DNA from 3 places in the Paenibacillus sp. ISL-20 genome. Region 2 is predicted to be linked to each of the others. Evidence: riboswitches for the same ligand, from Rfam matches in the RefSeq annotation. Region 2 holds a riboswitch; each other region holds the start of a gene.

Region 1 (7,953 bases), on a different contig from region 2:
TCGTCATTCGTAATCAACAGCACAATGCTGTCCTGATATATGAATACGCTTACAAGAAATTCGGGATCCAGAAGCTCCTTAGCAATGTTCAGCATGGCATGCAGCATTAAATCCAAGTCTCCCGAATGGCGAAGGGAAGTTGAGGACGTATGCTCCTTATCTACAGAAGCGGGATATAATGCCATAACGGCAGCCAGGTAACTCCCCCCATTCAAAGACAAACCGTAATTTCGAGTCTTCTCCTCAATGATCGAGCGGGGCAATTTCCGGGTGAGCAGAGACGCAAGAAACGATTCCCGAAGCAAAGGCAGGCTCGTGCGGTAATGCTCCTTCAACTGGCGCACATCCTCACGCTCCGTAACCTCCATATCGATCTTGTCTTTGATCTTCCCCAATAGCTCCGTGAAGCTTTCGCCAGAGAATGGCTTCAGCAAATACTCGTCCACGCTGAGCGTAATCGCTTGACGGGCATAATCAAATTCATCGTATCCGGTTAAGATCACGATTTTGCACAGCGGCTGAAACTCTCTGAGCCACGAGGCCAGCTGGAGCCCATCCTGAAACGGCATACTGATATCGGTAATGACGACATCCGGCTCCAATCGCTCCGCAAGCTCCATGGCCTCTCTCCCGTTCTCCGCCGTTCCCTCGATCGTAAATCCGCAGGCTCCCCACTGGATTTCCTGCACGAGTCCCTCCCTAACATCGGCTTCATCGTCCACTAACAGCACTTTATACAAGGCAACCTCTCCTGTTCTAATCTGTCAAATTAGTTAAAAGCATCTAATGTGATCTTACCCCGGCGCATCCAAATTTGGAATGCATCTTTTTTCAAGCTTGATGAAGCAAAAAAAAAGAACGAATGCATGGCTCTTGAACAACAGAATGATTTCTGTTCATAAAGTCATGATTCGTTCTGATTTCAATTGTGTAAAAATCCTTACGCCTGAACAGGTACGGAGACGGGTTTAGCAGGCGCGCTTAATCTTTTAATGCTCAGGTAATAGGCAATGCCGAGCGGAATGACAGCTCCGAGCCAAGCCAGCGGATTTGCCAGGCTTGCGCCGAGGAACCCGATCTGCGCGGTCAGGAAGATGGCTGCCAATACCCGCATAATCAGTTCCATAATGCCGGCTACGGTTGGGATAAAGCTCTGCCCCAGTCCCTGCAGCGTGAAGCGGTAGATGAACAACAGCGACAGCAGCAAATAGGTGCTGCCGTTCGATAAGAAGTACAGCCTGCTAAGGGACAGCAATTCTTCCTCTCCTTGACCGACAAAGAGGCTGACGGCTGCAGGACCCGCAAATATAACCAGCAAGCCCACGGCGAGGCTGAAGGATCCCGAGACCCATATGCATTGTTTAACTCCAAGCTTGATTCGGTCTATGCGATTCGCTCCGAAGTTCTGGGCAGCAAAAGTCGCCATCGTAATGCCAAAGGAACTCATGGGCTGCGTAGCAAGCATGTCAATCTTCTGAGCTGCCGTATATGCGGCTACGGCCGTTGCCCCAAGACCGTTAAGCGTAATCTGTAGAATGATGGCTCCAATCGCAATGATGGAGGCTTGGAAGCCCATCGGAAAACCGACCCACATATGCTTGCGTATAAATGTCCAATCGATGGACCAATCGGCATTCTTGAACTGCAGAAGCGGAACTTTTTTGTGAATGTATAATAAGCAGAGCAGGCAGGAGAACAGCTGCGATACCACCGTGGCAAGCCCCGCTCCGGCTACTCCCATCTTGAATACGAGAATAAATAACAGATCAAGTACGATGTTCAGAATGCTTGCGACCACCAAGAAGAGAAGCGGCGTCCGGCTGTCCCCAAGTGCTCTGAGCAGGTTAGCCAGCAAGTTGAACAGAACGGCTGCGCCAACACCCCAGTTAATAACGATTAAATACGAATAAGCATCATCCAAAATTTCTGCCGGCGTGTTCATCATGACGAGGACGGGCCTCGTAAATATGACACTCACAATGGTGAGGAAAACCGTGAATACAAGACTAATCCATATACTTGTTCCCACGCTTTTGCGGACGCCCGCGATATCCTTGGCGCCAAAGCGCTGCGCCGTTATGATGGACAAACCTGCCGTCAAGCCTTGGGCAAAGCCAATGACAAAAAACAAAATACTGCCCGTCGAGCCAACAGCCGCAAGTGCGTTTACACCAATAGTACGCCCCACGATCAGGGTATCCGCCATATTATAAAATTGTTGAAAAATATTTCCGATCAAAAGCGGGATCGTAAACATGATAATCAGCTTGATCGGACTTCCTTGCGTCATGTCTCTCATGTAGATTCTCCTATGCCGTCATAAACGTTCCTCTATATATTTATTTGATATTATAATGCTTTAAATATGCCTATAGAGCATCGCATTAAGAACATTATAATGGGTGAAGGTCGTTTGTATTCTTGTGTATCTTATCATGAAAGAACATAAATTTCTGCATATTTATCATCAAAACCAAAACAAGAACAGGTTATCAGCATTTGAACCGTTCGTAGCCGATTTTGATCCATGATCTTTCCATAACAGAAGAGGCTAACCGGTTATTCCGGTTGACCTTTTCAACATAATATAATGAGCTCTATCAATGGAATCCCGATGATTTATGCTTCTTCAACAGCAAGCTTATCCAAAGCCAGCTTCGCACGCGAGCGGGCTTCCTCCACTGTGCCGGCGGTTGACAACGCAACTGCGATCCGTCTTCCGATCTTGGTCACCGGTTTCCCAAAAATGCGCAGCTGCGTATTCGGAACAGCCAGTGCTTGCTCGGCGCCGGTAACTGTATAATTCTCCAGCTCTCTCGCCGCTTTAAGCGGACGGCTGGCTCCCGGCGTTATCAATTCGATCTCCGGGATCGGAAACCCAAGAATGGCACGGACGTGAAGCGCGAATTCAGATAAATTTTGCGTGACCAGTGTAACCAACCCGGTATCATGCGGTCGCGGAGACACCTCGCTAAAATACACTTTATCCTCAGTCAGGAACAATTCAACCCCGAACAATCCATAACCGCCAAGCTCATCGGTAATTTTCCTTGCAATATATTTAGCTTCCTCGATTTGCTCTTCCGACATATTGTGTGGCTGCCAGGATTCGATATAGTCCCCGCTCTCCTGAATATGTCCGATTGGCGCACAGAAGCTTGTTCCATTGACGGAACGAACGGTCAGAAGCGTGATCTCCGACTGGAATATAATGAATTCCTCAATGATCACTCTTCCGTTCTGCACACGGCCGCCCTCCATGGCGATGTTCCAGCAGGACTCGATATCTCCTTCGCAGCGGCATACGCTCTGGCCTTTACCTGAGGAGCTCATCAGAGGTTTAATTACACATGGAAACCCCATGTCCAGAACAGCCTGTTTAAACTCCTCATAAGTATCGGCAAATCGATAGCCCGCAGTAGGCAGCCCTAACTCCTCTGAAGCTAACCGGCGAATCCCTTCTCGGTCCATCGTAAGCTTTGCAGCTCTGGCAGTAGGAATAACCCGGTACCCCTCTTCCTCCAGCTTAACCAGTTCCGAGGTAGCCAGCGCCTCGATCTCAGGTACGATCAGGTCCGGCTTCTCCTGCTCAATGATTGCGCGCAGTTTCTCCCCATCCAGCATATCGATGACATGGCTATGATCGGCAACATGCATGGCAGGAGCGTCGGCATAACGATCGACGGCTATGGTTTCCACACCCAGTCTCTGTGCCTCAATCACGACTTCTTTTCCCAGTTCTCCCGAACCTAGCAGCAGTATTTTCTTCGTTTTTAACATCGTTGTTTTATCCCCTTTTCGTAGTTTCAGAGACTTATAGAATCAGAAAATAATAAAGAGGTAAGGGAAGTAAACTTCCCTTACCTCTGCCCAGGCGTACGGCCGTCGTCATCTATGTGCTCCCTCATGGTCCCCCATGCTGCGCCAGTCACACATAAACCTATACATTGTTGTTTAAATCATACTGAATCTTCCCGTTAATTGCAATATCACCATTAGGCGACATTAGGATTTAGACTTCAGCATATCGATTGCATCCTTCAGCGATTGAGAAAACCACTTCTTGGGGTGAATAACCAACTGAATGTCCAGTCGAATGTCGGAATGCGCAAAGGGAAGAATCGCAAGCTCACCACGTTTGATTTCCTCCTCTGCTACCATCTTCGGCAATAATGAGATGCCCGTACCGGACGTCACATATCTCTTGATTGCCTCCGGATTGCCCAATTCCAGGCCTATTCGCATTGGAACTCCGCTAGCACGCAGCACCTTTTCCAACATCATGCGGTAATTACAACTATCCTCGGGCATAATCCATTCGGCATCAGCCAGGTGTTCTAGCTCTATGACAGGTTTAACAAGAAGCGGATGATTCGGATGGGCAATCAGCAGAAGGGGCTCTTCCCGAATAGCGATCCAATTCAAGGAGGAATCCTCTGGTTTTCTATCCAAAATAAGACCGAGATCATACTCGCCCTCTCTCACCTTACTGATAATGCTATCTTCACGATCCGGTTGTATACGGATGACAAGATCTTCATGCCTTTGTTTCAGCTGGTGAATGACGGACGGAAGAAAATAAGCGGCCAGCGAGTCTATCGTTCCGATCGATAAGGTGCCTCCACCTTGCTTGGTCAGCTTTTCCTTCGACTGCTGAAACAGATCCAGCATTTGAACGGCATACTTAAACAGCTCCTCACCGGACTTCGTCAGGCGCAAGCCTCTGCCATAACGTTCAAACAGCTTGACGCCATATTCCTTCTCCAGCTTCTGAATCTGGGTGGTTACGCTGGATTGAGCATAACCCAACTCATTCGCGGCTTTCGTAAAACTCTGGCGAATCGCAACCTCCCTGAAGGTTTGCAGGTAGATAAGTTCCATCGCTCTCTCCTTATCAATAATATTGATAATAACTATCTATTATTATAGATAACTCCGATCTTAATTCCCATGTTAAAAGTATAGCCATCACTCATGAATTGGAGGAAAGGTTATGTTGAGTCAGCAAGAACTGCATGGCATTTTTGTTCCTGTGATCACTCCCTTTTTACAGGATTACGAACTGGATCTTCCTTCTTATCATCATTATTTGAAGAGTTTGTTATCCTACGATATTCAGGGATTGGTCATCAACGGAACGACCGGTGAAGCGCCGACCGTAGCTTGGGAGGAAGTCGTGCAGGTTGTGGAGGAAACGCGGGGGAGTCTGGGCGGACGGCTATTACCGCTCATCATTGGTACCGGTACGAACGATACGGTATCCAGCATAAAGCGAACGGAACTGGCAGGCCATATCGGTGCTGATGCGGTATTGGTCATCACGCCGTATTACAGTCGCCCTTCGATCGATGGCATTCTGCAGCATTTCCGAAGGGTGGCCGAGGTCGGGATCCCGGTAATTCTGTACGAAGTTCCATCGCGTACTGGAATCCGGTTACCGGTTGATGTCATAAGAAGAATCATGGAGATCCCCGGCGTGATCGGGATGAAAGACAGCACTGAGAGTACGGAGCTCATGAGAAGCTTATCCCATTACGATACGAAGCCCGTTCTATGCGGCAACGATGTCCTCTTTCATGAAATGCTGGTTCATGGAGCCTCTGGTGGAATATTGGCGTCGGCCAATGTGAATACCGAGGTTTTCATTCGGGTGTTTCAATTAGCTGCCCAAGGAGATTACTCTCGATCCGAAATGGAGTTCGAAGGCCTGCTTCCCTACATTCGTAAGCTGTTTGAAGAATCCAATCCCGCTCCGCTAAAATGGTTGCTTGCCAAGCAGGGTATCATCTCATCGGACACCCTTGGACTGCCTATGGGACCCATTACGGATGAGCTTAAGCTCTCATTAGATCATGCAATTCAACAACTGAAAAACACCGACTTCTCGGTGTAACCTGCTTTCTCCTCGAGAACGGCTAGGCGTACTCGCTGCTTTGCCATTCTTAAGCTGAAAGATTCATATTATGGGGCATGCACACTTTCAATTCAGGACAAATGTGATGGATGATGCAGATATTTATGCGAAAGTATGAAATTCCTGCTTAGATCTATCGCTTTAAAGGATTGATGAATGATTTCGACCCACTTATAATATGGGTACATTCAATCCTCCCAGAATTTTGAAAGGAGATTTGCAGTGCTACCCTATTCCAGCCCTAATCATGATTTTGCCTTTGAACAATCTGTAATCGGAATGGCAATGGTATCGCTTGATGGAACGATTCTCAAGGTGAATTCGGCACTATGTGATCTATTGGGATACACACAGCAGGAGTTAACTGCCGGGGCGCCGCAAGAAGAAAACAGCTTCCGCGAATTATTCAATCAAGTGGTTCAGAACGCGAGTGCCGCTCAAGATCATCAGCAATCCATAACCCAGTTTGAATATATTTACCACCATCCATCCGATCGTGAAGTATACCTCAGTGTACGTATCAGCGTTAAGCAGGACCTCGAGCAAAGTCGCCGTGACTATTTGGTACAATTCGAAGATCGAACCTTGCTGAGACAACTAATGAAGCAGCTTGAGCTGAAGGAACAAAAGCTTAATGAGGATGAAAATTCATTTCTGCAGCTTTTGGAGGGGCTTCCCCTCTCCGTATTCATAACCAAGAAAAGCATTGTGCACTATGTTAATTCAGCGGCACTCAGGCTTATTAACGCAGCTCATCCCCGTGACATCCTGGGGATATCAACTGATGTGATCGTTGACGTATCATACCATAACGAGCTATTCAAACGAAGGGCAAGGTATGCCGAAAGTGGAGAGCTCGGAAGCTTCAATTATCTGATACGCTGTCTGGACGGACAAAAGAAGATGGTCACCGGGTTCACGTTAATCATCAATTATGAAGGCGAGAAGGCGGCGGTCGGGATCTTCAAAGACATCACAGAGCAGCTGATGGAAGAGGATCGTGTGATGCAATCCGAGAAGCTGACCACCGCCGGCCAGTTAGCCGCCGGCATTGCCCATGAAATTCGGAATCCATTAACTTCGATTAATGGATTCGTGAAGTTGCTGCGATCCGCGGAGCGCAGCAACGAGCTTTATTTTGAAATCATTGAATCGGAGCTCAAACGCATCGAGCTCATTGTCAATGAACTCCTGGTACTTTCGAAACCGCAGGGCGTTCACGTCAGCGGACCCATCGACGTCTATGCCATTATGGAACAGATCATTACGCTTATGAAGGTTCAAGCAGCCCTCAAAAATATTGAGATCATCCCTCATTATCCGAGGGTACCGATCTTCGTCCAGGGTGAAGTCAACCAGCTTAAGCAAGTATTCATCAATCTGCTGAAAAATGCCATGGAAGCGATGAATCAAGGTGGCACCATTACCCTGGACATTCTGCACAACGCTCAAGAGGTTCAAATTATCGTGCAGGATGAAGGGGTTGGAATGACGCAGGAGCAAATCCAATCCCTGGGACAGCCTTTTGTTACAACCAAAGACACCGGGACGGGACTCGGAATGATGATTACTAAGAACATTATTCATAATCATGGCGGAACGATGAACGTAGAGAGCATACCTGATCACGGGACAACCTTTACGATCCATTTACCGGCTTTATAACGCATACATATTATCGGAGGAAAAGGCATGGACAATCAGGAACCAAAAACACATAAACAATTTGCGATGGACTGCTTCAATCAGGTATGGGATATCTTGGAGAACAAACAACGTACACCGGAAGACGAAGAAAACATGATTCACATATGTCACAGCTCGTTTTGGCACTGGACACGGGTTGAAGATCATACACAGCGCAACCTTTCCATTGGATATTGGCAGCTCTCCAGAGTGTATGCGGTAGCGGGTCAAGGCGAACAAGCACTGCGTTATGCCAAGCGCTGCATCATTGTCGGATCATCGGCAAGCCTCGAACCATTCTATATAGGTTACGGGTATGAAGCGGAAGCCCGTGCCTATCTGGTCCTGGGAAA
Region 2 (7,953 bases):
GGTAGATATTGAGTATCATTTTGGGCTGTAGATTATTAATACTACAGTGATTATATTAGCGAGCCCGTGCCTGTTGCGCAGACCTTTGTTTATCCAGATGAGGTATCCGGTGTACAGCTGTCCGACCTAGCACGGCTGGATTGCATGGTGACGGTTGTAGACGCGAACCGATTCTGGAAAGACTTCTCTTCGGGCCAAAGCCTGCTCGATCGGAAGGAAGCGCTGGGCGAAGAGGATACGCGGGAAGTGGTGGATCTGTTGATCGACCAGGTTGAGACGTGTGATGTGCTGCTGTTGAACAAATGTGATCTGGTAAGCGAAGACGAATTGGCCAAGGTGGAAGGCATACTTCATAAGCTTCAGCCAAGCGCCAAAATCATACGTACTGTGAAAGGACAAGTCGCACCTGCGGAAATTCTGAATACCGGTTTATTCGATTTTGAGAAAGCCAGTCAGGCCCCCGGCTGGATTCAGGAGCTTCAGAAGGAAGAGCATGTGCCAGAAACGGATGAATACGGCATCAGCTCTTTTGTTTATCGGAGAAGAAGACCGTTTCATCCGGAGCGGCTGGCAGCATTCATGAGTTATTGGCCGGAAGAGGTCGTACGCGCGAAAGGGATCGCTTGGCTGGCAGTGCTTGAGGATGTTGCGGCAAGTCTAAGTCAAGCGGGTCCTTCGATTCAGTTCGGGCCAGCTGGATATTGGGTGGCTGCTTTAACCGAGCAGGAACAGCAGGAACTTATTCAGAGTGAGCCGGATGTGCAGCGAAAATGGGATGCCGTCTGGGGGGATCGGATGACCGAGCTCGTGATGATCGGGATTGGGATGGAACAGTCACTAATCGAGCAGGAGCTGGACGATTGTCTGTTGACCGATCAGGAAATGCAGCTGGATTGGTCGACGTTTAACAATCCGCTGCCATGGATGGCCATCGAAGAGCTATCACTGTAAGGTTATATTTTTTTGATTAAAATTAATCGTAATAATTACGAATGGATAAGGAGCCACTTGAGGGCTTTACAGGTAATCTAGAATATAATCCCCTTTGCGTAGACAGTGCTGAAGAAGAGCGCTACAGTTTACTTAAGGGGATTTTTGTCATGGAAAAGTTCATAAAGAAGAATACGAAAGAAGCAGGGGAATATGCGGAAATTCATCATTTAAAAACTCAATTGCAGGAAAAGTTATTACCCTGTTTAGAAAGCGCCCTTCAGAAGGACCGGGTTTTAAAAAATCATTTAATGATGTGGTCAATCTATTTATCTGTCCAGAACTTATACCTATCAAGTCCAGAGCACCTGCTTTGTATTTGTTGTATAATAGGAAGAATAGGAAGAAGATTCCCAATTCATGTTTCGATGATAGCTTTAACGTATTTCAGAATGTAATGCTGACGCATGAGCAACATCAATCAGGAGGACAAGGTAATGGCAAAAGCAAAGGTTCCAAAGAGACCCACTAGAGATGAGTTTGTACTGGAAGAACTCGGAAATCAGCTTACGGAAGCTTACCAGGAGGAATCGGTTATCGTGCTGACGGTCTGGGGAAGGGAAGAGGCGGTCCGCGGGCAAATCGATCAAATGGACTCCCGAACAGGGAAGGTACATATGAAACAGAATGGCGTTATTACGAAGGTTCCTTTTATGGACATTATGGAAGTGAATTATCCGAGAGACTAATCAGAATCATGTGTGCTTCCCGCAAATGAATCAAAGAGATTGTGATTTAAAGCGGTCGGCTTCATACCCGGTAGCGTGAAGTCCAAAGTCGTGGTATATTAAAAAAAGTTATCTATGTGTTACTGGCGTAGCTTGGGGTACCAAGAGGGAGCACATAGGATCATATGCCGTACGCCTGGGCAAGAGGTAAGGAGACGATCAGTCGCCTTGCCTCTTTATGTTTTTTAATACAATGGCGAAGGAGCGGATTAGCATGAGTAAGGAACCCGTAATTTTAGATGGAAAAAAGGTATCCGACGATATCAAGGCCAAGCTGGCTGTAAAGGTACAGGAGTTGAAGTTGCAGGGGGTAACGCCTTGTCTGGCAACGATTCTGGTTGGCGATGATCCTGCTTCGGCGACCTATGTGCGGATGAAGGGAAATGCTTGCGAGCGGCTTGGCATCATATCCAAGAAAGTAGTGCTGGAGACATCGACAACGACCGAGGAGCTGATTGCTGCGATTCAAGAGCTGAACGAGGATCCGAATGTCCACGGTATTCTGCTGCAGCATCCGGTACCGCATCATATCGATGAACGGGCAGCCTTTGATGCCATTGACATTAAAAAAGACGTGGATGGAGTAACCACGCTCGGTTTCTCGCAGAATGCGTTTGGTTTTGCCGATTATCCGTCTTGTACGCCTGCTGCGATTATTGCGATTATGGATTATTATGATCTGCCGATCGAAGGGAAGCATGCCGTGGTGGTCGGACGCAGTCCGATTCTGGGTAAGCCGGTATCGATGATGCTGCTTAATCGCAATGCTACCGTTACGATCTGCCACTCGAGAACGAAGAACCTTGGGGAGATTGTGTCCCAGGGAGATATCGTGGTTGCGGCCGTAGGCAAGCCTAATTTCATTCAAGGGGACTGGATCAAGCCGGGAGCCGTCGTATTGGATGCCGGCTATAATCCAGGCAATATCGGCGACTGCGATTACGATGCCTGCGCGAAGTTGGCATCCGCAATTACACCAGTACCTGCCGGTGTTGGCCCCGTTACGATTGCTACATTGCTGAAGCATACCGTCGAATCGGCTGAGCGAACCGTGCAAGGTTAACAGTAACCATGTAATAACGGGATAAGGCACGGTCCATTTGCGCGTCCCGAAAGGGGATTTGCATGGAGAATCCCCCTTTGAATCGCTTCGTTCCTCGCTAGAATCTGGAACGCAGAAAAGTATTGCCCATCAAATGCTCGGGGTGGAGTCTGCATTTCACGGATACCTGGACGTCATGGTATAGTTAGGAAAAAGCAAAATCGAAGGGGAGAGATTCATGCACAAACAACTCATTTCCAGTTGTGCTGCGGAGCAAGGAGCTGTGGAGGATAATCTGTTCGTTGCAGCGCCGCAAGCGGCTCCCGGGAGCACCGAATGAAGAACACGATTGCAGATATTGCCAAAAAAGCCGGAGTTGCCAAAAGCACCGTCTCCCGTTTCTTAAACGGAGGTTCTGTCAGTAATGCAACACGCCGTAAGATAGAGCTGGTCATTCAGGAAACCGGTTATATTCCGAATTCGTTTGCACAGAGCTTGAAAGCGAAAAAAACCAGCATGATCGGTACCATTGTGCCCCGTCTGGATTCATTCTCAGCATCACAGACCGTTGCCGGCATGGATGAAGAATTAAGAAAACACGGTTATCAGCTTCTCATTATTAATGCAAGCCAGGACTTATCCAGGGAGATTGAAGCGCTGTATGATCTCGCCAGACAAAAAATATCTGGGATTATTTTATTCGCCACTCAGGTGACGGAAACGCATCTTGCAGCGATTAAAGAGATCGGCGTCCCCGTCATCCTGCTCGGACAACAGCATAAGGATGTCCACAGCATGATATATAACGACTATGCCGCAGGTTATGACATGGGCCGATATGTGCTGTCCATGGGACACCGTCATATAGCTTATATCGGCGTGACGGAAAAAGACGTTGCTGTCGGAGTTCAGCGGAAGGAAGGGTTTCTGAAGGCGTTAAGCGAGTATGACGAGGTGGAGGCGGTTCTCTATGAGAGTGGGTTTAAGATGTCGGATGGTGTAAAGACCGCATTGTCCATTTTTGAGTTGAACCGAACGCTGCCAACTGCAATGGTCTGCGCTACCGACAACATCGCGTTAGGCGTTATGAAAGCGGCTCATATGAAGGGCATCCAGATCCCCAACGAACTCTCCGTTACCGGATTTGGCGGATACGACGTTACCGAGGTAATTCATCCCGGATTGACAACGGTTAAATATGGATATTCCCAAGCGGGCCACCTCGCCGCTCAGCATATCATAAAGCTGGTCAACGACGAGCCTGTGGATTTCCTGACGGTCATGAATTGCGATATGATTCATCGGGAAAGCGTTGACAATCTAAAATAGGTATTTTATACTGAAAAAAAAGGAACCGGTTCCAATACTGCTTTTGCTTGGTATTGGAGCTGAGTTCATTATTTTTAACCCTGATTGGAACCGGTTCCGTTAGAAATGGGTTAGGCTGATGTTCACGCATAGCATGATCAGTTTGTTTTTTGAGAAAGCCTATATACAAGGAGAAGAGACATGGACAGAGAACGGAGATACCGACGCCTGGATCAGGCCTCTCCTGAAGAGATTGCCTCCTTGAAGGAGCAAGCGAAACGAAGCGAATGGAGGCAGAGGTTTCACGTACAGCCCATCATGGGCTTGCTGAATGACCCCAACGGATTTTCTTATTATAACGGGAAATACCACTTGTTTTATCAATGGTTTCCTCTGGGCACGTTTCACGGCCTGAAATACTGGTACCATACCTCCTCCACGGACTTGGTGCACTGGCAAAACAAAGGCATCGCCATTGAGCCCGGGTACTCGCATGATGCATATGGCGCCTATTCGGGAAGCGGGATCGTGAAAGACGACAAACTGTATCTGATGTATACCGGGAATACCCGGGATGAGGAATGGAACAGGCATTCTTATCAATGCATGGCCGTGATGGACCGTGTTGGCACCATCACGAAGCTCGATAAGCCGCTGATTGACCGTGTGCCGGACGGATATACCGAGCATTTCCGGGATCCGAAGGTATGGAAAGACGAAGACCTGTTCCGGTTCGTCATCGGCGCCCAAAGGGACGATCAAACAGGAACGGCTGTCGTGTATGAATCACCGGATTTGCTGGATTGGTCATACAAAGGGGAAATCCAGACCCGTCTTGAACATTTCGGCTATATGTGGGAATGCCCCGATTATTTTGAACTGGAAGGACAGGGCGTGCTGCTGTTTTCGCCGCAGGGGCTGAGTCCGCAAGGCGACGAATTCCGGAACGTTTACCAATCTGGCTACATCGCGGGCAAGCCGCTGGATCGGGGGACGCTGGAGTTTGAACACGGCTCCTTTTACGAACTGGACAGAGGTTTTGATTTCTACGCACCACAGACCATGGTGGATGAGAAAGACCGGCGCATCATGGTAGGCTGGATGGGCTTGCCGGAGGTCGTCTATCCAACCGATTCGCATGGCTGGGCGCATTGTTTGACGCTTCCACGTACGCTCTCGTTCCGTGAGGGTAAGCTGATTCAGCTGCCTGTCCCCGAGTTGGAACTTCTTCGTGAGACGACAGCGATGGAAGCAGCGGATACGCTTTACAGCGAAGTGAAGAGTTATGCAGGGGTTGAGGGAACCGTATTCGAGATGACATGCGAGTTTCATGGGATCGAAGCGGACGTTGTTGGCATTGAATTTCGAGCTGGCGAAACGGAGCGGACCGTCATCTGGTATGACGCCGTCAGGCAAAAGGTTACGCTAGATCGCTCATCATCGGGTGCAACGATTGTGAGTGATTACGGAACGACACGAACCTGTATGCTGCATAACAAAGCAGACTCGATCAAATTCCATCTCTTTGTGGATATTTCTTCGGCAGAAGTGTTCGTCAATGATGGCCAAGAGGTGTTTACGAGTCGGATATTTCCCAAGCAGGACAGCCGTCATATTCGATTTTTCGCAAAAAACGGCAGCACTGGCTTAAAGGTCACGAAGTGGGATCTTGCCCAAGCCGTAAAAGATATAGAAGGGGATGAATGAACATGGCAGCGGATAATCGGAAAATTGCAAGGCAGGTAGTGGAAGCCATCGGTGGCAGGGAGAACATCGCTTCCTTTGCCCACTGTGCTACGAGACTCCGAATTATGGTTCACGATCAGAAGAAGATAGACCAGAAGAAGGTCGAGAATATCGATAAGGTTAAAGGAGCTTTTTTTAACTCCGGCCAATATCAAATCATTTTCGGAACAGGAACCGTTAATCAGATTTTTGAAGCGGTAGAATCGCTTGGGCTTGAGAGCACAAGCAAGGATGAGTTGAAATCCGAGGCGAAAAAATCAGGAAATCCGTTTCAGCGGGCGATTCGCACGTTCGGTGACGTCTTTGTGCCGATTATCCCGATACTAGTCGCCACAGGTTTGTTCATGGGATTACGGGGATTATTGACGCAAGAAACCGTCCTCGCCTGGTTTGGAGCGACGCCCGACGATATTTCGCCTAATTTTCTGCTTTTCACCCAGGTACTGACGGATACGGCTTTTGCTTTCTTGCCAGCATTGGTGGCATGGTCCGCATTCCGGGTGTTCGGAGGCAGCCCTGTGCTTGGTATCGTGCTGGGTTTGATGCTGGTTAACCCGGCTCTTCCCAACGCATATAGCGTGGCGAACGGTTCGGCCGAAGCGCTCATGCTCTTCGATTTCATTCCGGTTGTCGGATATCAGGGTTCGGTCCTGCCAGCCTTCTTCATCGGACTGCTGGGCGCGAAATTCGAGAGATTTTTGAGAAAGCGTATTCCTGAAGCGATTGATTTGATCGTTACGCCATTTTTAACCCTGCTCGTTATGATCATCCTTGGTCTGTTCGCAATCGGACCCGTGTTCCACTCTCTGGAAGAGGTAGTCATGAACGTGACCACCTTCTTGCTGGAGCTGCCGTTCGGCATTGCGGGTCTTGTGATCGGCTTCTTCAACCAGATTATTGTGGTCACGGGCGTGCATCATATTTTTAATTTTCTTGAAATTCAGCTTCTCGAAAAGACAGGAAGCAATCCGTTTAATGCGATCGTGACAAGCGCCATGGCAGCTCAAGGCGCAGCTTGTCTGGCTGTCGGACTCAAGACGAGAAACAAAAAACTAAAGGCATTATCGCTGCCATCCGCATTCTCGGCCATGCTGGGAATTTCGGAACCGGCGATCTTCGGGGTCAACCTCCGTTACGTCAGACCGTTCGTTATCGCCCTGATCGGCGGTGGCGTGGGCGGTTTCATGGCTTCCATCTTCCAGCTTGAGGCTACGGGTATGGCGATTACCGTTATTCCCGGTACGCTCTTATACTTGAACAGTCAGCTTCCACTTTACATTTTGTGCAACTTAACAGCGATGGCTCTAACTTTTGTGTTGACTTGGTTGTTCGGATTCAATGATAAAATGCTCGATGAGGTTCGCTCGGAAGCGAAATAATTATTTATATTTATTCGATTTTTGATATCATAAAAACCGCGCTCCGGCGCGGTTTTTATGCATGATCGGGAAGCGTCCGATCGACCTTGCAGAAATAATGGCTTGCTCTGAAATGCTTTTCATCATTTACAATATGGTTACTGGCAAGAATATACGGAAGAGGGGCGAGTTTTATTGAATAAGAAAATCATATTTTTTGATATTGACGGGACGCTGCTGGATCATGAAAAGAAGGTTCCAGCTACAACCAAGGAGTCCATTCGTGAGTTAAAGGAAGCCGGGCACATCGTCGCCATAGCGACAGGGCGCGCTCCTTATCATTTTGAAGAGCTGCGGGAAGAGCTCGGTATCAATTCTTATGTTTGTTTGAACGGTCAGTATGTGGTTCATGAAGGCAAACCGATATATGGAAATCCATTAGCACAAGACGCCTTGCAGCAGCTGACAGAGCAGGCCGTGGAGCTTGATCATCCGATCATATATGCCGGCAGTGAGGCCATGAAGATGAACGTAACTCAGCATGTTCATATCGATTCAAGCTGGGGGGAACTGAAACTCACGATCCCGGAATATGATCCCGAATATTACTTGGGCAGAGATATTTATCAGGCTATTGTATTCTGCACGGAGGAAGAGGAAGCTGCTTACGTGAACAGATTCGAAGGTCGGTTCGATTTCGTTCGATGGGGCCCTTATGGAATCGATGTGTTGCCGGCTGGCGGCTCCAAAGCCGGAGGGATCAAACAATTGATTCAGCTGC
Region 3 (7,953 bases), on a different contig from region 2:
CACGTCTCGAACTCGCTCTCTAGGGAGAGCTTGAGTTTGGAGAAGGAGGCAAAGCAGGCGCTTGAGGAAGCGGGGCAGGTGCTCGAGCTTGGTGGAACGGTGGCCTTTCCGACGGAAACGGTCTACGGGCTTGGCGCGGACGCCGGCAATACGGAAGCGGTCGAGTGCGTCTTTGCCGCGAAAGGCCGGCCGTCGGACAATCCATTGATTGTGCATATTTCGGAGCTAGCTCAGCTTGACGGTTTGGTCCTTCATGTAAATGAGACGGAACGGGCGCTGATGGCAATGTTCTGGCCTGGGCCGCTGTCGCTGGTACTGCCCGTTAAGCCGGGTGCTGTCTCTCCTCGCGTGACGGCGGGGCTTGATACCGTTGCTGTGCGGATGCCGGATCACAACGTGGCGCTGGCTTTGATCAGCGCCGCCGGGCGTCCGCTGGCCGCGCCGAGCGCGAACCGTTCCGGTCGGCCAAGCCCGACGCTGGCCAGCCATGTCCTGGAGGATCTGGCCGGGGCGATCGACGGCGTGCTCGACGGCGGCCCGGCCGGGGTTGGCGTCGAGTCGACGGTGGTGCAAGTCGGCGAAGACGGGGCCGTCACGGTGCTCCGCCCGGGCGGCGTCACGGCCGAGCAGCTTGCCGCCGTTGCGGCAAGCGTGCGCATGGACCCGGCGCTGCATCGCGCCGCCGGGGAGGGGGAGAGCCCGGCGCCGCGCTCGCCGGGCATGAAGTACACGCACTACGCACCGAAGGGCGCGATGTGCGTGGTGCAGGGTCCGCGTGCCGACGCGGTGTCGGCACGCATCGCGGCCGAGCTTGAGGCGGCCGCCCGGCGCGAGGAGGTGACAGGCGTGCTGTCATTCGACGAGCACATCGGTCACTACCACGCGGACGTTGCCGTCTCGCTCGGCAGCCTGGCCGCGCCGGAGGAGGCGGCCCGCCGGCTGTACGCCGGCCTGCGCCGGTTCGATGACGAAGGCGCGACCTTCATTCTGGCCGAAGCGTGCCCGGAACAAGGCCTCGGGGCAGCCGTCATGAACCGGCTGTTGAAGGCCGCGGGACACCACATCATCGATGTGAATTGAGCTGCTGAATGAACGCTTTTGGCATCATTTACCCCTTGTCCGCATATGGTGTACAAGACCATGGGACTTGGGGGAATGGGCATGCTGGAGGCGTCTGTCCAATCGGGACAGCTTGCGGCGATTCTGCTGATGGCGGTTGCACTCGGGCTAGACGCATTTTCGCTTGGAATTGGAGTCGGAATGAGAAGCGGTATGCGCTTAGGCCATATGCTGGGCATCAGCTTCATGATCGCGTTGTTTCATATGTTGATGCCGCTGCTGGGCTTATTTGCCGGCCGCTATGTAGGCATGTTACTGGGTCACGTTACAGGGCTTGCGGCCGGCGGACTGCTGCTTCTGTTAGGCGGGCATATGATGTATAACGCCTGGCGGGGCGGAGAAGGACAGCGAATACATCCTACCGCATTTTTAGGCATGCTGCTGTTTTCGCTTAGCGTCAGCATCGACTCCTTCTCCGTAGGCGTTTCGCTCGGGATGTTTGTGGATGATGTACTGTTGATCGTGATCTCCTTCGGGATCGTGGGCGGTTTGCTGTCTATTCTCGGTTTGCTGCTTGGCCGTCAGGTAAGCAATAAACTGGGGGAGTACGGTGAAATGCTGGGTGGGCTCATTTTGGTTATATTTGGTATCATGTTTATCTTTTGACGTTATATTTGTTACAATAACCCCAAAGAACCTACTAACGGGAGGAACGGGACCTTGAAAAATATACTGTTTGTCTGCACGGGAAATACCTGCCGCAGTCCAATGGCTGAAGGTATGCTGCGCAAGCTTGCCAAACAACGGGGCATCCCGCTGGAAACGAAGTCCGCCGGTGTCTCGGCCGTGGATGGAATGCCGGTGTCCCATCATGCGGAGTCCATACTACGAGACCAGGATATCCAAGAACGCTTGGTGTCCAAACCGTTGACTGCGAATCTGGTGGAGTGGTCAGACTTGATCCTGACGTTGACCCAGTCGCATAAGCAGTATGCTATAAGGCAGTTCCCGCACGCCGCAGACAAGATGCATACGCTGAAAGAGTTTGTTGAGGATGACCGACAGGTGCTGGATGATCTGCGGGAGCAGGATAGTCTGTATGCGGCGCTTGAGCTGGCCAGATCGCTAGGCCGCGACGTCAGCGACCGTGACCGGGAGCGTCTGATCGAGCTGCGCCAGTGCATTCCGAGCTTCGATATCTCCGATCCTTTTGGAGGCTCGCGGGAGGAATATGAAGCGACGGCTGCAGAGATTCGGACGGCGTTGTTCCGTCTCTTGGACAAGCTGGAGGCGGATCGGCATAGCTAAGCCTTGCTTTGATCGATATGAAGCCTACCATTGGGCTAAAAAGCCACTTGCCTTTCACATGGTATTGCTTTAAGATGAAGTTGAAAAACAATGATCCGGTGTAACTGGCGACGAAGTGGATGAAACCACGATGGAGCATCGGAATATACGGCCGGTCGCCTGGGCAAAGAGCATTTGGAGCACAATACGTGCGCCGACTGCTCTTTTTTCGTCTTTTGCGCCCGATTTGGGTTATAATGAAACAAGCTAAAACGCAAAAGCGAACATACGAGGGGGTTTTTCATAGATGAAAATTGCATTGGGTACGGATCATGCCGGCATTCGTCTGAAAGAGGAGATCGTGGAAGTCATTCGGGGTCTTGGACACGAGGTGGAGGATCTGGGCTGCGGCTGTTCCGATTCCGTGGATTATCCCGATTATGCCCTTCCTGTGTGCGAGAAGGTAGTCTCGGGTGAAGTGGATCGCGGCATTCTGATCTGCGGTACGGGAATTGGCATGAGCATTGCGGCCAACAAGGTGCCGGGCATTCGCTGCGCGCTGACACATGATGTGTTCTCAGCCAAAGCAACGAGAGAGCATAACGACAGCAACGTGATTGCGCTGGGTGAGCGTGTCGTCGGTCCCGGACTTGCTGCCGAAATCGTCAGCGCATGGCTGACAACGGATTTCAGTCATGGCGAGCGCCATATCGGCCGCGTGAACAAGATCAAGGCCATCGAGGAGCGTTACCTGAAGAATGAGTCGCGATAATTGAATGCGTAATACAGCTGCGGCTATCGTGATATGGGAATGAAGCATCTTCTGTGAAAAAAATCATCGGGAGGACTGTGACATGACGGATATCTCCAAGGTTTCCTTGAACGAACAGACAGCGCGGATTGTCCGCGAACTGGCCGAAGCGGCCGTGTTAGGACCCGGTAAAGTGCTGGTCATCGGCGCCAGTACCAGTGAAGTGGTCGGACGCCGGATCGGTACAGGCGGCGCTCTTGAAACGGCGCAGCAGCTCCTTCAGGGCATTGCCGAGGTTCAAGCGGAATTCGGTTTCGCGGTGGCTTATCAATGCTGTGAGCATCTGAACCGTGCGCTTGTCATGGAACGCGAGCTGCTCGAGCGGCTGGGCTTGACGGAAGTAGCGGCTGTTCCCATTCCAGGAGCGGGCGGGTCGATGGCTTCCGCGGCTTACCGCAGCATGAAGGAGCCTTGTCTTGCGGAATCGATTGAAGCACATGCGGGAGTTGATATCGGCGAGACGCTGATCGGCATGCATTTGCGGCGAGTGGCGGTTCCGTTCAGACCGACCGAGCGTTATATCGGCGAGGCGCGCGTAACCGCGGCTTATACCCGTCCGAAGCTGATTGGCGGAGAACGCGCGGTGTACCGGCTCGAGCAGAGGGATGATTCCACACTATGCGATTGATTCAAATGAGAACTCGCTTTTTTAATTATGACAACTTGTAGTATTGACTTTGCAAGAAAAAATAACGATTGATTATGGGAGGATATGAACATGATGGAACATTTGCGGAAGAGTGACCCGGCTGTATTGGAAGCGATGGATTTGGAGCTGAAGCGTCAACGCAGCAACATTGAGCTGATTGCCTCTGAGAATATTGTTAGCGAAGCGGTTATGGAAGCAATGGGGACGGTGCTGACGAATAAATATGCGGAAGGCTACCCTGGCAAACGCTATTACGGTGGCTGTGAGCGTGTGGATATCGTGGAAGATATCGCCCGTGACCGCGCCAAAGAACTGTTCGGAGCCGAACATGCCAACGTTCAGCCGCACTCCGGTGCGCAAGCGAACATGGCGGTATATTTGGCAGCTCTGAAGCCTGGAGATACCGTGCTCGGCATGAACCTGGCCCACGGCGGCCATTTGACTCACGGAAGCCCGGTTAACGCTTCCGGCCTTCTGTACAATTTCGTTGCCTACGGCGTGCAAGAAGACACGTTCCTGATCGATTACGACGAAGTCCGCAAAGCGGCATTCAAGCATCGCCCTCGTCTGATCGTGGCGGGAGCAAGTGCCTACCCTCGCATCATTGATTTTGAACGGCTTGCTGCCATCGCGAACGACGTTGGCGCGTTGTTCATGGTTGATATGGCTCATATTGCCGGTCTCGTTGCGGCAGGTCTTCATCCGAATCCGGTTCCGCATGCCCATTTTGTAACGACAACGACGCATAAGACGCTTCGCGGACCTCGCGGCGGTATGATTCTGTGCAAAAAAGCTTGGGCGCAAGCGATCGATAAAGCGGTATTCCCTGGCTCCCAAGGCGGCCCGCTTATGCATGTTATTGCTTCCAAGGCCGTTGCACTTGGCGAAGCATTGGATCCGTCCTTCAAGACGTATGCAGAGAACGTTGTGAAGAACGCGAAAGTGCTGGCCGATACTCTGATCGAGGAAGGCTTGAACATCGTATCCGGCGGAACCGATAACCACCTGATGCTGGTGGATACCCGCAATCTGGACATCACCGGTAAAGACGCGGAGAAAGTTTTGGACTCCATCGGGATTACCGTGAACAAGAATGCCATCCCGTTTGATCCAACCAGCCCGTTCGTAACGAGCGGTATCCGTATCGGTACCCCTGCGATTACTTCCCGCGGTATGGATGAGCAGGCGATGGTGAAAATCGCGAAAATTATTGCCATGACATTGAAGCAGCCAAAAGACGAGGCAACGCTTGAAAAAGCTGGCCGTTTGGTGGCTGAGCTTACAGATCAATACCCTCTCTATATTGAAATGAAATATTAATCACAGTCTCCTCCGCAGAAGAAGCCTATGATAAGAGGACCCCGCCTGATGCAGGTGGGGTCCTTTTAAGAGCTATAAACATTCTGGCCAGATTGCTATGCTCTCATTTTCCCAGTCAGGTAGCTTCGCGGTTAGCATCAATATAGGCGAAAATGGAAAACCTAGGTTCAGGGCAGAAGGAGATCCGGTTTAGTTATAAGGTCAAAAACTCATGGAATAAAACATGACCCGTGCAGGTGTCAATTGACTAGAGGGAATGATATAATAGACAGGATTTATGGAGCTCACAAATATTTTACGCCCATATTGAAATAACATTTGTACTCAAACCGGAGGGACCAGACATGGGAAAATTGGTGATTTGTGATCACCCGTTGATTCAACACAAACTTACATTTATCCGCGATATGCGGACTAACACAAAAGACTTTCGCGAATTGGTAGACGAAGTCGCGACTTTGATGGCTTATGAAATTACGCGGGAGGTTCCTCTTGAATCGATATCCGTGCAGACGCCGGTAGCTGAAACCCAAGGCAAAGTCATTTCCGGCCGCATGCTCGGCTTGATTCCGATCCTGCGCGCCGGTCTAGGCATGCTGGATGGAGTTGTCAAGCTGCTTCCTGCAGCAAAGGTAGGGCATGTCGGATTGTTCCGTGACCCCGAAACGCTTCAGCCTGTTGAATATTATACGAAGCTTCCAACGGACGTTACGGAACGGGAATTGATCGTCATTGATCCGATGCTCGCGACGGGCGGATCCGCCATCGCTGCTATCGACGTGCTGAAGAAACGCGGCTGTACCCAGATCAAGATGATGAACCTCGTGGCTGCACCGGAAGGTGTGAAGGCTGTCCATGATGCCCATCCGGACGTGGACATTTATGTTGCTGCTCTCGATGAGGGCCTTGACGACCATGGCTACATCGTACCGGGCCTTGGGGATGCAGGGGATCGGCTGTACGGCACGAAATAAGAGCCGATTAAGTCATTCGTACGTCTTGAATATTTGAAAACAAGCAAAGAGGGGTATTTCAAACATGTCAAAAGTGAAAGTGATGACGATATTTGGGGTCCGCCCCGAAGCAATCAAGATGGCGCCGCTTATTCTGGAGCTTCAACGTCACCCCGAGCATATTGAATCGGTCGTTTGTGTTACTGCGCAGCATCGGCAAATGCTGGATCAGGTGCTGGATGTGTTCAAAATTGTTCCCGACTATGATTTGGATGTCATGAAGGACCGTCAGACGCTCAACGAGATCACCGTGCGCGTTCTGGAGGGTCTTGAGCCTGTTCTTCGTGAGGCTAAACCGGATATCGTGCTGGTGCACGGCGATACGCTGACAACGTTCCTGGCCAGCTATGCAGCCTTTCTGCAGCAGATTCAGGTTGGCCATGTCGAGGCGGGTCTGCGGACGTGGAACAAGCTGAATCCTTATCCGGAGGAGATGAACCGTCAGTTGACCGGTGTGCTTGCTGATCTTCACTTTGCACCGACGAACTGGTCCGCCGAGAATCTCCGCAAGGAGAACAAACCGGAATCCCGCATCTATGTTACGGGTAATACGGCTACGGACGTATTCCAGTACACGGTGCGTGAAGGTTATACCCATCCGGTTTTGGACTGGGCGAAGGGCAAACGCTTGATCCTGATGACGGCACATCGCCGCGAATCCCAAGGGGAGCCGCATCGTCAAATATTTGAAGCGGTAAAGCGCATTGCCGATGAATTTGAGGATATCGCCATCGTATATCCTGTACATCCGAGCCCTGCCGTTAAAGAGCCGGCTCATCGCATTCTGGGAGATCACCCGCGCATCAAGCTGATTGATCCGCTGGATGTTGTGGATATGAACAATATCTACACCCATACGCATTTCATTATTACGGATTCCGGCGGCATGCAAGAGGAAGCTCCGTCATTCGGCGTGCCGACGCTGGTGCTTCGGGATACGACTGAACGTCCGGAGGGCATTGAGGCCGGTACCCTGGAGCTGGTAGGCACCCAGGAGGAGAATGTGTATGAACGGATTAAGGTTCTTCTGACTGATCAGCAGCTCTACGACAAGATGAGCAAAGCTGCTAATCCGTATGGTGATGGACAAGCTTCACAGCGAATTGTCAATGCGATTTTGCACCATTTCGGCATCCGAAAAGAGCGTCCTGAAGAATTTCACAGAATGTTCACAAAGGCATAGTTTACCGTATTCTGATGGGCAAGGAGACAGCATACAGTTGAACTGTACGGTTACCGCGGCGTTTTGTGCAATTTAGACTGCTCAAAACGCCGATTTTACACGGTAAATCCATCAAATCGATTCATTGACAAACTCTTGTTATATTCAGTAAAATGAGTTGGGATTAGAGGTTCATATGAAAAATCCGAAAAGTCAAGATAACCCTTGGTTGATAGCGCTATACATTAGCGGGGCTGGCGGTTTGCTTGCCGCTTACATTCTCATCGGTTTTTTTACCGGGCGATGGCTCATGAATCATTTGGACGGGCCCAGAGTGTGGCTTGCCATTGGTACGCTTTCGGGGCTCTTTGTAGGGATTTTGAATATCGCTCTTCTCATTAAAAAGTTTTTGGGGGCCCAGGCGTGAATGATTTGACTTCCATTGTGAACGCTGTATTTAGAGTATCATTACTCTTATTGTCTGCCTTGTTTCTCGGATGGGCTCTCTATCCGGAATTTCGCCCGATTTTTATGGGGTTGATCATGGGCATGGCGGCGGGATTGTTTAATGTACGCTTCCTCTCCATGAAAGTGCAGCAGCTGGCGCAATTGGCTGTCGATCCGGAACCGAAAAAGTACAACTTCGGCTTTA

Evidence for each region. A riboswitch is a leader RNA that binds a small molecule or an ion and turns the genes downstream of it on or off. The one in region 2 is predicted to bind ZMP and ZTP.
Region 1: it holds a riboswitch for ZMP and ZTP, as region 2 does, so the genes downstream of both, purT (phosphoribosylglycinamide formyltransferase 2) here and J7E85_RS01965 (bifunctional 5,10-methylenetetrahydrofolate dehydrogenase/5,10-methenyltetrahydrofolate cyclohydrolase) in region 2, are expected to answer to the same signal.
Region 3: it holds a riboswitch for ZMP and ZTP, as region 2 does, so the genes downstream of both, rpiB (ribose 5-phosphate isomerase B) here and J7E85_RS01965 (bifunctional 5,10-methylenetetrahydrofolate dehydrogenase/5,10-methenyltetrahydrofolate cyclohydrolase) in region 2, are expected to answer to the same signal.

Annotation. Positions count from the first base shown of each region.
Region 1 covers NZ_JAGGRD010000053.1:73,605-81,557, forward strand. Annotated here, with positions in the region: gene J7E85_RS26730 (response regulator) at 1-740, opposite strand, end outside; gene J7E85_RS26735 (MATE family efflux transporter) at 941-2,299, opposite strand; gene purT (phosphoribosylglycinamide formyltransferase 2) at 2,620-3,780, opposite strand; ZMP/ZTP riboswitch at 3,862-3,942, opposite strand; gene J7E85_RS26745 (LysR family transcriptional regulator) at 4,006-4,881, opposite strand; gene dapA (4-hydroxy-tetrahydrodipicolinate synthase) at 4,994-5,893, shown strand; gene J7E85_RS34960 (ATP-binding protein) at 6,137-7,579, shown strand; gene J7E85_RS26760 (GNAT family N-acetyltransferase) at 7,607-7,953, shown strand, end outside.
Region 2 covers NZ_JAGGRD010000001.1:352,262-360,214, forward strand. Annotated here, with positions in the region: gene J7E85_RS01945 (recombinase family protein) at 1-31, shown strand, start outside; partial or broken gene J7E85_RS01950 (CobW family GTP-binding protein) at 55-951, shown strand; gene J7E85_RS01955 (hypothetical protein) at 993-1,388, shown strand; gene J7E85_RS01960 (YolD-like family protein) at 1,428-1,679, shown strand; ZMP/ZTP riboswitch at 1,788-1,867, shown strand; gene J7E85_RS01965 (bifunctional 5,10-methylenetetrahydrofolate dehydrogenase/5,10-methenyltetrahydrofolate cyclohydrolase) at 1,933-2,781, shown strand; gene J7E85_RS01970 (LacI family DNA-binding transcriptional regulator) at 3,097-4,089, shown strand; gene J7E85_RS01975 (glycoside hydrolase family 32 protein) at 4,270-5,775, shown strand; gene J7E85_RS01980 (sucrose-specific PTS transporter subunit IIBC) at 5,772-7,193, shown strand; gene J7E85_RS01985 (Cof-type HAD-IIB family hydrolase) at 7,368-7,953, shown strand, end outside.
Region 3 covers NZ_JAGGRD010000036.1:299,117-307,069, forward strand. Annotated here, with positions in the region: gene J7E85_RS22170 (L-threonylcarbamoyladenylate synthase) at 1-1,080, shown strand, start outside; gene J7E85_RS22175 (manganese efflux pump MntP) at 1,162-1,725, shown strand; gene J7E85_RS22180 (low molecular weight protein arginine phosphatase) at 1,780-2,367, shown strand; ZMP/ZTP riboswitch at 2,458-2,539, shown strand; gene rpiB (ribose 5-phosphate isomerase B) at 2,654-3,118, shown strand; gene J7E85_RS22190 (TIGR01440 family protein) at 3,201-3,785, shown strand; gene J7E85_RS22195 (serine hydroxymethyltransferase) at 3,876-5,126, shown strand; gene upp (uracil phosphoribosyltransferase) at 5,471-6,100, shown strand; gene wecB (non-hydrolyzing UDP-N-acetylglucosamine 2-epimerase) at 6,165-7,322, shown strand; gene J7E85_RS22210 (AtpZ/AtpI family protein) at 7,498-7,728, shown strand; gene J7E85_RS22215 (ATP synthase subunit I) at 7,725-7,953, shown strand, end outside.